4 regions of the Paeniglutamicibacter antarcticus genome follow, and region 1 is predicted to be linked to each of the others. Evidence: riboswitches for the same ligand, from Rfam matches in the RefSeq annotation. Region 1 holds a riboswitch; each other region holds the start of a gene.
What was found. Region 1 has a riboswitch for S-adenosylmethionine ahead of ABEA12_RS01630 (ABC transporter substrate-binding protein). Riboswitches for the same ligand answer to the same signal wherever they lie in the genome.

Region 2: another riboswitch for S-adenosylmethionine. It lies ahead of ABEA12_RS01375 (hypothetical protein); the one in region 1 lies ahead of ABEA12_RS01630 (ABC transporter substrate-binding protein).
Region 3: another riboswitch for S-adenosylmethionine. It lies ahead of ABEA12_RS08475 (bifunctional o-acetylhomoserine/o-acetylserine sulfhydrylase); the one in region 1 lies ahead of ABEA12_RS01630 (ABC transporter substrate-binding protein).
Region 4: another riboswitch for S-adenosylmethionine. It lies ahead of ABEA12_RS10910 (methylenetetrahydrofolate reductase); the one in region 1 lies ahead of ABEA12_RS01630 (ABC transporter substrate-binding protein).

What each region holds. Positions count from the first base shown of each region.
Region 1 covers NZ_BAABLK010000006.1:29,854-33,307, reverse strand. Annotated here, with positions in the region: gene ABEA12_RS01640 (LLM class flavin-dependent oxidoreductase) at 1-137, shown strand, start outside; gene ABEA12_RS01635 (DUF1345 domain-containing protein) at 203-814, opposite strand; SAM riboswitch class I at 1,262-1,356, shown strand; gene ABEA12_RS01630 (ABC transporter substrate-binding protein) at 1,461-2,333, shown strand; gene ABEA12_RS01625 (ABC transporter substrate-binding protein) at 2,272-3,126, shown strand; gene ABEA12_RS01620 (ABC transporter permease) at 3,134-3,454, shown strand, end outside.
Region 2 covers NZ_BAABLK010000005.1:91,832-95,285, forward strand. Annotated here, with positions in the region: gene ABEA12_RS01360 (APC family permease) at 1-655, shown strand, start outside; gene ABEA12_RS01365 (APC family permease) at 665-1,039, shown strand; gene ABEA12_RS01370 (histidine phosphatase family protein) at 1,120-1,731, opposite strand; SAM riboswitch class IV at 1,778-1,902, shown strand; gene ABEA12_RS01375 (hypothetical protein) at 2,001-2,351, shown strand; gene ABEA12_RS01380 (acyl-CoA thioesterase) at 2,348-2,812, opposite strand; gene ABEA12_RS01385 (App1 family protein phosphatidate phosphatase) at 2,813-3,454, opposite strand, start outside.
Region 3 covers NZ_BAABLK010000027.1:138,136-141,589, reverse strand. Annotated here, with positions in the region: gene metX (homoserine O-acetyltransferase MetX) at 1-509, opposite strand, end outside; gene ABEA12_RS08475 (bifunctional o-acetylhomoserine/o-acetylserine sulfhydrylase) at 524-1,870, opposite strand; SAM riboswitch class IV at 1,943-2,058, opposite strand; gene ABEA12_RS08470 (VOC family protein) at 2,225-2,869, shown strand; gene ABEA12_RS08465 (hypothetical protein) at 2,937-3,230, opposite strand; gene ABEA12_RS08460 (hypothetical protein) at 3,314-3,454, opposite strand, start outside.
Region 4 covers NZ_BAABLK010000033.1:8,252-11,705, forward strand. Annotated here, with positions in the region: gene ABEA12_RS10900 (deoxyguanosinetriphosphate triphosphohydrolase family protein) at 1-387, opposite strand, end outside; gene ABEA12_RS10905 (SDR family NAD(P)-dependent oxidoreductase) at 483-1,226, opposite strand; SAM riboswitch class I at 1,613-1,731, shown strand; gene ABEA12_RS10910 (methylenetetrahydrofolate reductase) at 1,837-2,763, shown strand; gene metE (5-methyltetrahydropteroyltriglutamate--homocysteine S-methyltransferase) at 2,814-3,454, shown strand, end outside.

The DNA.
Region 1 (3,454 bases):
AGCTGCAGGCCCGTGGCGTATACCCGAAGGACTACGTCGAAGGCACGCTGCGCAACAAGCTCTTTGGCCGGGGCGACCGGGTCGAGGATTCGCACCGTGCGGCGAACTACCGGTTCTCCAACGCGCTTCTCAGCTAGGCCGCGGACGCTCAGATGAAATCTTGGGAGTGGTCACACCATGGTGTGTCCACTCCCAAGGCCTTTCATGCGGCAAGGCTGACCACCAGGTTGATGGTGGTGGCCAGGATGCCGGTGCCGAAAAGAAATGCCAGCAAACTGTGACGCAGGACCGCCGAACGCATCTCGCGCGTGGTGATGGAGGTGTCCGAGACCTGGTAGGTCATGCCCACGCTGAAGGCCATGTAAGCGATGTCGGTGTACTGCGGCGGCTCGTCCTGGTTGAAATCGATCCCCCCTGGTGCACCGGCGTAGTAGATCCTGGCGTAACGCAGCGTGTAAAGGGTATGGACCATCAACCACGACATTGCGGTGCAGGTCAAAGCCAACAGGGCCAGGGGCAACCTGGCCGATGCGCTCAGGTTGCTGCCGCTGGCCATCACCAACGCCACTGCGGCCAGCGACCCGATGGCGGCCAGGATGATCAACAGGTCGGTTACCTGCACCCCCGGGTCTTCTTCCTGGGCGTCGTCGCAAGTGCGTGCGTGACCCATCGATGCAATGGTCAGCCAAACCGATGCGTTGTAGATCAGTGCCGCCGCTGTCCATCCAACGGCCGGCGCGTAGTTCCACTGGCCCAGGACCCCGGCTAATCCGGCGGCGGTGATTCCGCCGACGAGCATTCCCAGCAAGCGCATCCTTCGATGCCTTGCACGCCGTGTGCGTGTGCCTTTCATGAGGTGATCTTGCCACGTTCCGTAACTGGACGCTGGTTTCGGATTATGGTTCACACCTCGGTTGGCACACGTGCAGCGGCGGTGTTCCGAGCGAATCCGGACGCAGCGCCAAAGCCCTGCAGATGGACCCGCCGAGATTGGCGTCATGCAGCGTTGTCAGCTTGCAAGCCTCTGGCGATCAGCCCGAATCCGAACAAGGACCGGATTATCAACATGACCAGCCCATGACGCAAGAATGATTACGTTGACGCTTCACAGTCCGACTTGTAAAGATTTATGACATGAATACGCCTCACAATCGACGCTATGCGTCGGTTTGTTTCACGGAAGCGACCTTTCGGTTGGTCATATCGAAGAATCTGCAACAGACTTGAATGGTTCGACAGTGGCGCAAGGCTACACCCGAACACACCATCCAGAGCGGCTGAGAGACCTGGCTCGTTGACGCCGCAGCAACCACCCCCGTCATTGGGGACCGGTGCTACCGCCAGGACCGATGGAGATAGCCAAACTCTGCGCCGGTCCACTACGAACCGTCATGCCCATGACGGTAAGCGGACGACCAGCCATGTGGCGGCATTCCTCGGGTTAACCGAGAGGGAACACCATGGGCAACACCAACCCACCTGCGAAGCGACGTCGCAACGCCGGTACCGGCGTCAAGGTCCTGACGATGCTCGCCGCGGCAACGCTCGCGCTCAGTGCATGCGGATCGGGGACACAAGACGCCGGCAATGCAGCACCGAACAGTCCCATCGGCAATGAGCCGGTGCAGGGCGGAGCCTTCGTTTTTGCGGAGGTGACTCCCATCAGCAACTGGCAGACACAGGCCGCACGCTTCTATGAGAAAGCGAACGTACTCAACAGCCTTCTTGACCGCCTGACGTATTTCGATGCCGAATCGGGCAAGCTCGTGGGCTGGATAGCCTCCGACTTCACCGCCAACAAGGACCAGACCGAATTCACCTTCACGATTCGTGACGGGGTCAGCTTCTCCGATGGCACCGCCCTTAATGCCCAGGCTGTCAAGAAGAACCTGGATGCCTTGGGGCTTGGGGTCAAGGCCGCCCAGATCGCACCGAACGTGGACTTTGGTGCCTACAAATCCGCAGAGGTCATCGGGAAGAACCAGGTCAAGGTGACGCTCAAGGCGCCCGACGCTAACTTCCTGCGTGCCACCTCCTCCGTAACAGCCGGTCTTGTCTCCCCTGACACACTCAAGCTCGACAACGCTGGACAGTCTGCGATCGCCAAGATCATCGGATCCGGGCCCTTCGTATTCGAATCCGAAAAGACCGATGAGGAAGTCACCTTCGCCAAGCGCGAGGACTACAAGTGGGCACCGGAGAGCGCGGCGAACCAGGGAGCCGCATACCTGGACTCTCTTGTGGTGAAGTACCTGCCCGAGGTTGCCCATCGTGCTGGAGCGGTACAGAACAGGCCAGGTCGACCTGGTGCGCGGGCTGCAGCCGGTCGATGAGCAGGCGCTCAAGAGCAGCGGGGACAATGTGTTGCCAGCCCAAGGCGTTGATTTGACGACCAACATGGCCGCGGTGCGCATCGGCAGCGGCAAGCTTACCGATGCCAAAGTCCGCCAGGCGCTCCAAGCAGGCATCGATCGGCAGTCCATCAAGGACACCGTCCTCTCCGAGAGCTATGTCGTGGCAGATTCGGTGCTGAACCACGCAGCGCCCGGTTTCATCGACCTTTCCGCGGACCTGGCCTACGAGCCGGAAAAATCCAAGTCGCTCCTCGATGAAGCCGGCTGGGTTGTTGGTGCCGACGGCGTGCGCGAAAAGGATGGCAAGAAGCTGGAGGTCACAGTGACCAGCTCCAACAACTCGGTGGTCATCAAGCCGGCATTCGAGCTCATCGAACAACAGTGGCGTGAAATTGGTGTCAAGCTCATCAACCGTGCCTCGGACAACACGTTCCTTGCCACCGCAATGATCGACCCCAACATCGAGTTCTTCGGAACCCGCCAATTCGCATACGGGGGACTTGGACCGGTCTTCGGTCCCGAGAACAACACCCAGACCCTCAACGCCGACACCGAGCTCAACGCCCTGTTTGCCAAGGAACGCGCAGCGACCAGCGAAGCGGAGCACAACGAACTCATCGCCGAGGAACAGCGCCAGCTCGTCAGTGAGAAGGCACTGGCCTTGGTCCTTTGGGACGAGGTCCAGGTCTACGGCGGCAATTCAGACGCCCACGTCGAGTTCACCTCCGGAACCGCCCCGATCTTCCAGGGCGCCTGGAAGACCGGAAAGTAGCTGACCCATGGCCGCATACATCGCCCGCCGCATCGGACAAGCCTTGCTGGTCATTTGGCTTGCCTACACATTGGTCTTCCTGGCCGTGCAGTTGCTTCCAAATGACCCCGTAACGATTTTCCTGTCGGCTGATGCCGCGGCCGACCCAGCAACCATCGCAGCGATGAAGGCCCAGTATGGATACGACCAGCCACTTTTGGTGCAGTACGCCAGCCAGCTGGCGGGTCTCTTTCGCGGAGACTTCGGCTATTCCCTGGCCTCGGGCCAGCCCGTCGCCGAGCGCATCGGTGCCGTGGTCGGTTCGACGCTATTGCTGGCAACAAGCGCC
Region 2 (3,454 bases), on a different contig from region 1:
GATGCTCGACTATCTATTTATCCCTATGATCAATTTCATGCTGATCGGGATCTACCTCAACACGCAGTTCCCTGGAGTCCCCGCGTGGATATTCTCCATTGTGTCGCTGGCTCTAGTGTTGGGTTTAAACGTCATTGGCATTAAGTTCATCGGCAGGTTAAGCGCTACGGTGGTCGCCTCTTCAGTGCTCATGATCGGCATCTTCGTAGCTCTGGTGCTCAATCAAGTATTTAGCACCGATGCACCAAGCCTGCTGGCACCTTTCTCATTTGGTGTCGACGGTCTCGGTCCAATCTTCTCGGGTGCTGCCATCCTGTCTCTCTCGTTTCTAGGCTTCGACGCAATTTCAACATTGTCGGAGGATGCCAAAAATCCGAGTAAGTCGATCCCAGCATCAATCGTGCTTACCACGCTGGCCGGTGGAACGATCTTCATCATCGTAGGTTGGGCCGGAGCCCTCGTTCATCCTGATCACACCACGTTCACAGACTCAGATGCCGCAGGCGTCGAACTCATGGCGGGGGTCGGCGGGGTAGCGCTCACAGCGATCTTTGTGGCGGTCTACGTCGTGGGAGCCTTCGGCTCGGCTATGGCTTCTCAGGCCAGTGTGACCCGAATCCTCTACTCCATGGGCCGAGATGGACTATTACCATGACGTCTGGGTATGCTCAACCACCGTTTCGCAACCCCGGTATACGCAACGTTGGCGGTCTCTTTGGTATCACTGACATGCCTCTTCGCCAGCCTGGAGCTTGCTGCCTCTGTGGTCAGCTTCGGAGCGCTCGTGGCATTCTCGATGGTGAACCTCTCCGTCATCAAGAACTTCTTCATCGATGCCGAGGCACGCGGGCCTCGCTCAATAATCATTTATCTTCTGATGCCGCTGGTTGGCTTTGCGTTGACCATTTGGCTGTGGACTTCGCTTTCTGGAACCAGCTTGGGCGTAGGTCTGACCTGGTTCGCCCTGGGCACCATTTTTTTGGCTGTTCGAACCAGAGGATTCCGGGTCACTCCCCCGAAGCTGAGCTTCGAGGACTGACTTCACCCGGGATTTAGCAATGCCGCCCTCGTCGCGTTCCACAGCAGCGAGGGCGGTGATTCCGTTTATGGGAATCATTCCTAGTCCAGGTGCCTGTCCTGCCAGCGGCGAAGCCTCCAATTGGAACCCGCCGCCGTCTCCAGTGTGACCACGCCGGTGTTGGCCAGTGGCAGCGGTGAGAGCAATGTCGAATCGAAGTTGATGCTCCGGGTCGCAAGCCAGGTCACCAGCATCGCGGCGTGGCTGACCACCACCAGCTTTCCCGCACCCTCCGCCCTGGCACCTTCGATGACCGCGTCAAAGCGTTCCAGTGCGCTGCGACCGTCCTCCCCGCCCGGGATCTTGGCCTCCAGGTCTCCCGATAACCACCGCACGAATACATCGCGGTAGGCAAGCTGGGCGTCGGGGTCGTTGCGCATTTCCAGTTCCCCGGCGGAGATCTCGGTCAGCCCGGCGTGCTCGGCCACGTCCAGGCCCCGGGAGCGGGCCAGCGGAGCGGCCGTCATCTTGGCGCGCAGCAAAGTCGAGGAATACACCGCATCGACGTCATCGCCCTCGGTGCCCAACCGTTCCACCAAGGCTTCGGCCTGGGCCAGCCCTGTTTCATCCAGCGGGGCCCCCGGGGCTGCGGTATCAAGTGCCTGGGCCAGGTTCGAGGCGGTCTGGCCGTGGCGGATCAAGATCAGTCTCATGCCTTCAGCCTAAATCGTCGTACGGGTTTTGCTAGGATGAAAACAGCTTCACGAGATGCGTACCAGCCCAGGGCTCCGACCCGGGACGCACACCAACCCCATGCTTCACGGGTGGTTCGGATGACGAAGCGGTCCTTGGCAGCAGCCGCTGCCTGGGGACAAGAGCACACGAAAGGCGCCCCCCATTGCGCAACCAGCCACTGACAGCTGAACCCTGCACGTCCTACCACCGCGGCCACCACACCCACCCCGGTGCCCTCAGGAGACTGATGACCCGTCCCACGTTGTGGGCCCCGGCCGACATCGAGGTCATGCGGACCTTCAATTTGGAGCTCACGCTTCATGTCTTTGCGGCCGGTGCGCACCAACGTATCCATACCCACGACATCGGCGCCGTCCATCGGCTTTTGCGCATTGCGCCAAGACCCGGGTCCGGAGGTTCGGTGGGCCGGGTGAATTTCCTCAACGGCGCGATCGCACTGCCGGCGGATCCTTCGCTGGGCGCCGGCCTGCGGTATTTCTCGTTCACCACCGAGCCGCTGTCCCCCTGCCGCTTCGAACGCAACGAGTCGCTGGCCCGGGACTTCGAGGCGTTAACCGCCGACCTGCAGCTGTCCTAGCGGAAGATCGGATCGGCGGAGTAGCGCCCCAAGGCTTGCCTGCTCGCGGCATCCAGGCGCAGCAACCGCTGGGTGCCAACGGAGAAGAACGCCAGGGTGGTGGCGGCTCGCACGCGCACCCCGCCGTCCACCGGATCGTGGAACTCGTAGCAGATATCAAAGCTTGCGGCCTTGATGGTGCTGATCCACAAATCCACGCAGGCCGGTATATTGCGGTAATCCAACGGCTTCAAGTACCGGACCCGGTGCTCGACCACCAGTATCTGCGTGTTTTCAGGAACCGTGGAAAACAGGTCGACCAGCGGTTCGGTGCCTGGCTTGCCGGTGCCTCCGGGCACCCCAAAACCGGCAATGCGCGCTTCTTCCATCATCCGGACCAGGTTCACGTTGTTGATGTGGCCGTATGCGTCCATGTCGCCCCAGCGCATGGGGACGTTGACGCGGATCTTCGCATCGCTCACCTACATCGTTCCTTGCGCGCCGTCGGAACTAATGATGGCCAGGGACTCCAGCTTTTCAGCGATGCGTGCCCCATCCGGCTCGTAGACCCATGGCACGCCGGGGGTGGAGTTCAGCAGCCCCTGGCTGCGCCCGCCGGCGAGCACCGCCTCGGAAGGTGTTAGCTGGCGGATCACGATGGCCTCGACGTGTTCCGGGAAACGCCTGGCGAATTCGGCGTAGAGGTAGGGGTCGTGCTGGCCGTCGTCACCGATCAGCAGCCACTTCATGTCCGGGAACTCCACAGCCAGCCGACGCAGCTGGTCTGCCTTGTGCTGCATTCCCGAACGGAACCAGCCGCGATCGGTGGGGCCCCAGTCGGTCAACAGCAGCGGCCCCTGGGGATACAGGTTGCGCGAGAGGAAGCGAGTCAGCGTCTGGGCGACGTTCCAGGCACCGGTGGACAGGTAGAAGGTAGGAGCACCTGGCTTGTCGCGCATCAGCCGCTCCATCATCACCGGCATCCCGGGGGTTGCCAACCGGGCATGTTCGGAAAGCACGAAGGAGTTCCATGCCGCCAGCAGCGGGCGGGGCAGGGCGGTGACCACGATGGTGTCATCCACGTCCGAGACCACTCCGAATCCGGCAGCCCCGTCGACGATCAA
Region 3 (3,454 bases), on a different contig from region 1:
AACTCCACTGCCCACTCAAGGGCCCGTGCCCCACCCAGTGAACCGCCAAGAACGGTGTGCCACACCTTGATGCCCAAGGCATCGGCCAAACGGGATTCAAGACGGACCGAGTCCTTGATGGTGGTGAAGGGGAAACGCGAGCCCCACGCCTTTCCGTTCGGATCCGGGCTGGCCGGGCCCGTGCTTCCGGAGCAGCCGCCAACCATGTTGGCCGCCACCACGAAGTAACGCTCGGTGTCCACGGTCTGGCCCGGACCCACAAAGCCATCCCACCACCCGGCCTCGCTGGAGGCACCCTGGGCAACGTGGCTGTCCCCGGTCAGTGCGTGGGCAACGAAAACCGCATTCGACGCGTCCTTGTTCAACGTGCCCCAGGTTTCGTAACCGAGCACGATCTGCGGAAGCGTGGCACCGGTTTCAAAGGTATAGGCACCGGTGTTCAGGTGCTTCAGGATCCCGTCCGGGGCATAGTCCAACGCCGCAAAGGTTTCCGAGTCATAGAGATCCACGTCGGCCTCCACACTCACCGGGTGGCCTGCAGTTCAGCACCTGCCAACGACGCTACCGCCTCAAATCCGGTTTTCAGGTCGTCGATGATGTCCGCAACGTTTTCAATGCCCACGCTCAAGCGCACCAGTCCGGGGGAAACACCGGCGGCGATCTGCTCCGCGTCGGTGAGCTGGGAATGCGTGGTGGAAGCCGGGTGGATCACCAGGGAACGGACGTCCCCGAGGTTGGCTACATGGGAATGCAGCTTCAAGGCATCGACAAAGCCCTGTCCGGCCTCCCTGCCGCCGGAAATCTCAAAGGAGACAATCGCTCCGGTGCCCTTGGGCCCATACTTGCGTCCGCGCTCGAACCAGGGGCTTGAGGGGTGGCCTGCATAGATGATGCGCTGCACCTGCGGCTGGGTTTCAAGCCACTGGGCCACTTGCACGGCGTTGGACACGTGGCGTTCCATGCGCAGCGATAACGTCTCAAGGCCCTGGGCGATCAGGAAGGCGTTGAAGGGGGATACGGCCGATCCAAGGTCACGCAGCAACTGCACACGTGCCTTGAGCACATAGGCAAGGTTGGCTCCGAGCGCTCCGTTGACCCCAAGGTCCCGCGCGTAGACCAGGCCGTTGTAGGACTCGTCTGGGGTGTTGAAGCCGGGGAACCTCTCCGGGTCGGCGGCGAAGTCGAAGTTGCCCGAGTCCACGATGACACCTGCCATCGCGGTGCCGTGTCCGCCGAGATACTTGGTGGCGGAGTGCACGACGATGTCCGCACCCCACTCGATCGGACGGATCAGGTACGGGGTGGCGAGGGTGTTGTCGACGATCAAGGGGACACCGGCCTCGTGGGCGATCTCAGAGACGGCCCGGATGTCGAGCACATCCTGGCGCGGGTTGGAAACCACTTCGCCGAAGAATGCCTTCGTGTTTGGCTTGACCGCGGCGCGCCATCCCTCAAGGTCATCGGGCTCCGAGACGAAGGTGACTTCGATGCCCAGTTTGCGCAATGAGTGCTTCAGCAGGTTCTGGGTGCCGCCGTAGAGGCTGGGGCTTGCCACGATATGGTCGCCGGCTTCGGCGATGTTCAGGATCGAGAAAGTGGTGGCCGCCTGTCCCGAGGCCAGCAGGAGTGCTCCAACGCCACCTTCGAGGCTGGCGACGCGCTTCTCCACTGCATCTTGGGTCGGGTTGCCGAGGCGGGTATAGATGGGTTCGAGCTCGGTCAGGGCGAACCGCGCAGCTGCACTTTCCGCGCTCGGGAACACGAAGGCCGTGGTCTGGTAGATCGGCAGGGCGCGTGCACCAGTTGTCGGGTCGGGCTCCTGCCCTGCGTGGATCTGACGTGTTTCGAATGACCAGTTATCTTGGCTCATTGCTTCCCCCTCAAGGATTCAGGGGTATGCCCATTGCCGGCTCCGTCATGGAGTCGTTTATGTGCTGGTGCATTCCCGCGCTTGTCCTACGTCTTCTTGACGCAGGGCCTGGTCTTCACCCGGGGCACCCCACCGCGGTGGAGGGTTGCCGTTCAGCAAGCCGGGGCTTTTTACTGAAACTCATGACCTTGTCAATAAGTCTGGCCCACGACACCATGAGTCCGCAAGCACATCTCAAATTGTGACCAGCCGACTGTGTCCCCCGCGCCCTGAAGGCGATTTCCCGACGGCGCTTAAATGCAAGTTAGGTCCACCTAAGTCGAGAGCAAGGTCACAAAGTGCCATGATTGACACATGATGAGGTTGGACCATGTTTCTTATGCTTGTGGACCCGACGGTCTCGCGGCAACTGCCGCCCGGATCGGCGAGGCCCTTGGACTCGAATCTGTAAAGGGCGGTGTACACCCACGTTTTGGTACGCGCAATGTCATCTTCCCGCTGAAGAATCGTCAGTATCTGGAAGTTGTCGAAGTCTTGAATCACCCGTCCTCCGACAAGGCGCCGTTTGGGCAGGCCGTTCGCGCCCGCTCCGAACTCGGCGGCGGTTGGATGGGCTGGTGCGTTGCCGTTGACGACTTGGCTCCGGCTGAGGAACGTCTGGGCAGGGGTTCCGTTCCGGGAAACCGAAAGTTCCCCGACGGACAGGAACTCACTTGGCGCCAGATAGGCATCAATGGCTTGATCGCCGATCCGCAGGTTCCGTATCTGCTGCGCTGGGATGAGGGAACCGAAGACCTTCACCCGTCAAAGGCCTTGGACCCGGTAGGCAAGATCTCTTCGATCAGCATTGCCGGATCCAGCGAACGCGTCGCAGACTGGCTCGGACAGCCCGAGCAGCTACCGGTAGGGGACGTAGATGTGGATTGGCAGGCACCCCACGGGATACCTGGAATCCTCTCGGTCACCTTTGAAACACCCAAGGGTGCAATCACGCTCTAACGATACAGCGCGACGAGCCACCAGCACTGTGGACCCCATTGAATCTTTTCGGTGGGGTCCACAGTGCTTAAGTTCTGGTTTTGCCGGAGCCGGGCGCATCCGGGCGGGAGGCCTGTTGCACTTCGGTTTTCAGGATCTCGAAGTGCCGCACTATCAGCGAACCGATGAGCAGGAACAGGCCGCCGATGAACAAGACCTGCTGCAACAAGTTGCCCGCCCCCGGGATCGCATCCTCAACCGGCAGCGTTGCCTCGTAATACCAGCCCCACTGCGCACCGATGACCAACCGGTGTCCCACTCCAACCAGGGCCATCACCGCACCGAGGACAAGCATCGTTTTGGAGCCCATGAGCTTGGGCATGGTCGTCCTCGCTTTCTTCGGGTTTGGGAGCGAATCTGCTCATCAGCCGAACGGCCGCAGGGTCCCGCACCCGGAATCGCTGGCTAGTCCTGCGGGGAATGTTCGGTGAAACCATTTTTATTGTGCACCGCGGCAACGGCTTCTTCGGCCGAGCGGACCACGAATGATCCAGCCAGCAGGAACAACCCTCCGAGGAATGCTCCCTGCTGGATGACGGCGATGAA
Region 4 (3,454 bases), on a different contig from region 1:
GGCGACCCGGTCCAGTTCCTGCTCGCCGAGGTGCCCGAAGGGAGGGTGGCCCAGGTCGTGGGCGGCCGCGGCGGCCTGCACCACCACCGGGTCGCAACCGCCCAACTCCGCGACGAGCTTGCGGGTGGGTTCGTCGGCATTGCGAAGGCCGATGGCGATGGAGCGGGCGACCGCGGAGACCTTCAGCGAGTGGGTGAGCCTGTTGTGCACCACGGTGCCGGCGCCCGCCTGGGGGATCACCTGGGTCACCGCCGAGAGCCGGGAGAAATAGGGGGAGAAGCGGATGCGTTCGATGTCGATGCGGAACTCGTCTTCACCGGGCCGCGAATCCTCTGTGACTGCCCGGGCGCGTCCGCCGTCTTGGTGCGTCGTGTTCCTGATATCCATGATGCGCACCAGCCTAGTGGAGACCAGGGTGCACCGACCGGCCGACGCGTTGACCGAGCCGGACGCCGATGCCTGCCGTGTGGCTGCCCAAGTGATCAGTAGAGCTTGTTTGCACCGCCGTCGGCCATGAGCGTCTGGCCGGTCATGTACCTGGAGTCATCGGAGAGCAGGAATGCGACGATCGGCGCGACATCTTCCTCGGGATCACCGAAGCGGCCCAACGGGACCTTGGCCAGCGAGTCCTGGTACATCTGTGGGTATGCCTCGCTCCAGGCCTTGACCCCGGGGGTCAGCGCCATCGGGGAGACGACGTTGACGCGGATGTCGTCCTTGGCCCATTCGTTGGCGGTGACCCGGGACAGCCCGCGAATCGCCTCCTTGGCCGAAGCGTACGCGGCCTGTGTCTCCTGGCCGACCATGGCCGATCCGGAACCGAAGTTCACCACGGCGCCACCGTTGCGGGCCAACAGCGGGTAGGCAGCGGCCATGAACTGGCGGGTGGCACGGAAACCGGTGTTGAAGGAAAGCTCCCACTGGTCCTCGGTGAGGTCGTTGAACATCGCCTGAGCCGAGGCATGGGCGTTGTTGACCAGGCCGTCGAGCCCGCCAAACCTCTCACTTGCCAGTTCGACGGCCGTTTCGGCAACCGTCCTGTCACTGACATCCCCGAGCAGGAACTGCACGTTTGAACCCAGTTCGCCCTCGAGCGCTTCGCCGGCTTTGCCGTTGACGTCAACGGCTACGACCTTGGCCCCGCGGGCCACCAGCACACGGGAAATCGCGCCCCCGATCCCCGAGGCCCCGCCGGTGACGATTACTACCTTGTTGCCAAGCTGCATGTTGGTTCCTCTTCCCATCGAAGGAGATTGGCGGATCCGCAAGAGCGAACCGCCCATTCATACAATCACGCCTTGATGGGCAAAGGCTGCACGCCGCAAAAGGACCGTAAACAGATGCGCAGCCACTGCGATGCACGAACCGTCGGCGGGCGTGTCCCGGGGAAGGGGCGTCGCAAAGGCTTCACGAAGAACCGTGAGCGTAACGCTCAACAGGCAAATCCTTTGTGGATACGGTGTTCCGGCCTGGTTGGCGAACTTAACAATGTGACCTGCGCGGGGTGCATGCATGACGGAAAACAGTCACATGAAGTGTTTTTGCACTTCGTGACGGGTGGACGGCAAAGAGCCTTGCAGGAGCCCTCGGGTCTGGAACAAGATGAATGCATCAACCATCAAGAGCGGCTGAGAGATCTGGCTCGTTGACGCCGCAGCAACCATCATCCGATGGACTTCCCGTTGAGGGACCGTCCATCGACGAGGGTGCTAAGGCCAGAAGCGATGGAGCCGCTTCGGCGTTCACTCACCATCGTCGCAGGACACCCGTACCGGCGTCCTGGGGCTTTTGAGGTGATCCCTGGTGCCTCCCTCGTATCGACGAGGAGATATATACATGAGCACTGCATCGAGCGCAGCACCGCCGTCACTGTCCTACGAGCTGTACCCACCGGTGAACCGCGACGCCGCCGAAAGCGTCTTTAGCACCATCGCTGCACTGGAAACGACTGATCCCGATTATGTGTCGGTGACCTACTCGGGCTCACCGGCACGCCGCAACGCCTCGCTGGAACTGATCGAACACCTCATCCGAAACACCCGGCTGCGTCCGCTGGCCCACCTGACCTGTGTCGGGGAGAGCCGCGATTCGCTGCAGAACCTCATCCGCCATTTCGTCTCACTCGGGGTGCGCGGGGTGCTGGCACTGCGTGGGGACCTGCCTGCGGACCCCGGGCAATGGTGCGGGGAGTTCCCTTTCGCCCGCTACCTCATCGAGCTGATCCGCGAGGTCGAGGCGGACCACACTGCCGCATTGGCCGGCGGCCGGCTCGGTGTGGGTGTTGCCGCCTATCCCATGAGGCACCCCGAATCCCCGTCCTTTGAACACGATGTGGAAGTACTGCTGGCCAAGGAACGCTCCGGGGCCAACTATGCGATCACCCAGGTGTACTTCCAAGCCGGCGAATACACCAACCTTGTTCAAGCCTCGCGCAGGGCTGGGGTCAGCATCCCGATCATTCCAGGGGTCATCCCGTTGAACTCCCTGCCGCGGCTGAACCGGCTCTCAAAGATGACCGGGGTGGCGCCGGATCCGATTCTGGCCCACGCACTGGAAACCGCCGGCTCGGATGCCGAACGTCACCGCATCGGCGTGGACGCCGCCGTCAACCTGGCCCGCAGGGCCTTTGGAGACGGGGCAGCCGGCGTGCACCTTTACACCTTCAACGACCACCGCGGTTCGCTCGATGTGATCGAGCACCTCGAGCTGCCGCGCACCCGTTCAGATCTCACCAATACCTGGGCCATCCGCGCCGCGGTCTGACCCAGCGCCGTCTTTCCATCTTTCAGCACGCCAAAAACAGGAGAAAAAACATGCCGAAACCAACTTTTCCCGCCGTATCCATCCTCGGATACCCGCGCATCGGGCCGAACCGCGAACTCAAGAAGGCCCTCGAATCGCATTGGGCTCAGCGCACCGACGAGGCCGCGCTGCATGCTGCGGCTCGCGAGCTGCAGAACTCCGACCTCGCAAAGCTCACCGAGCTCGGGCTCGACCCCACCGACGCCTCGCTTCCCGGGGACTTCGCCTACTATGACCAGGTCCTCGATGCCACGGTCGCGCTCTCGGCGCTGCCTACCCGCTTTGCCGACCTGGCCGAGACAAACGGCACCATCGACACGGCGGCCTCTTTCATCCTGGCCCGCGGCGACGAGTCCCGCGCCCCGTTGGAAATGACCAAGTGGTTCGATACCAACTACCACTACCTGGTTCCGGAAATCGGCGAAACCAGCCCCATCAAGGCCAACGCACTCCCGCTGGTCGAATCCTTCAAGTCCCATGCGGCGAAGGGCCACACCATCCGCCCGGTCCTGGTCGGACCGATCAGCTACTTGCTGCTTGCCAAGGCCGAGGACCGGGCTGCGGTGGGCTTCGACCCGCTGGACCGCATCGATGAGGTCGTTGACGCCTACGCACAGATCCTGGTGTCCCTTGCGGCCGCGGGTGCACCCTG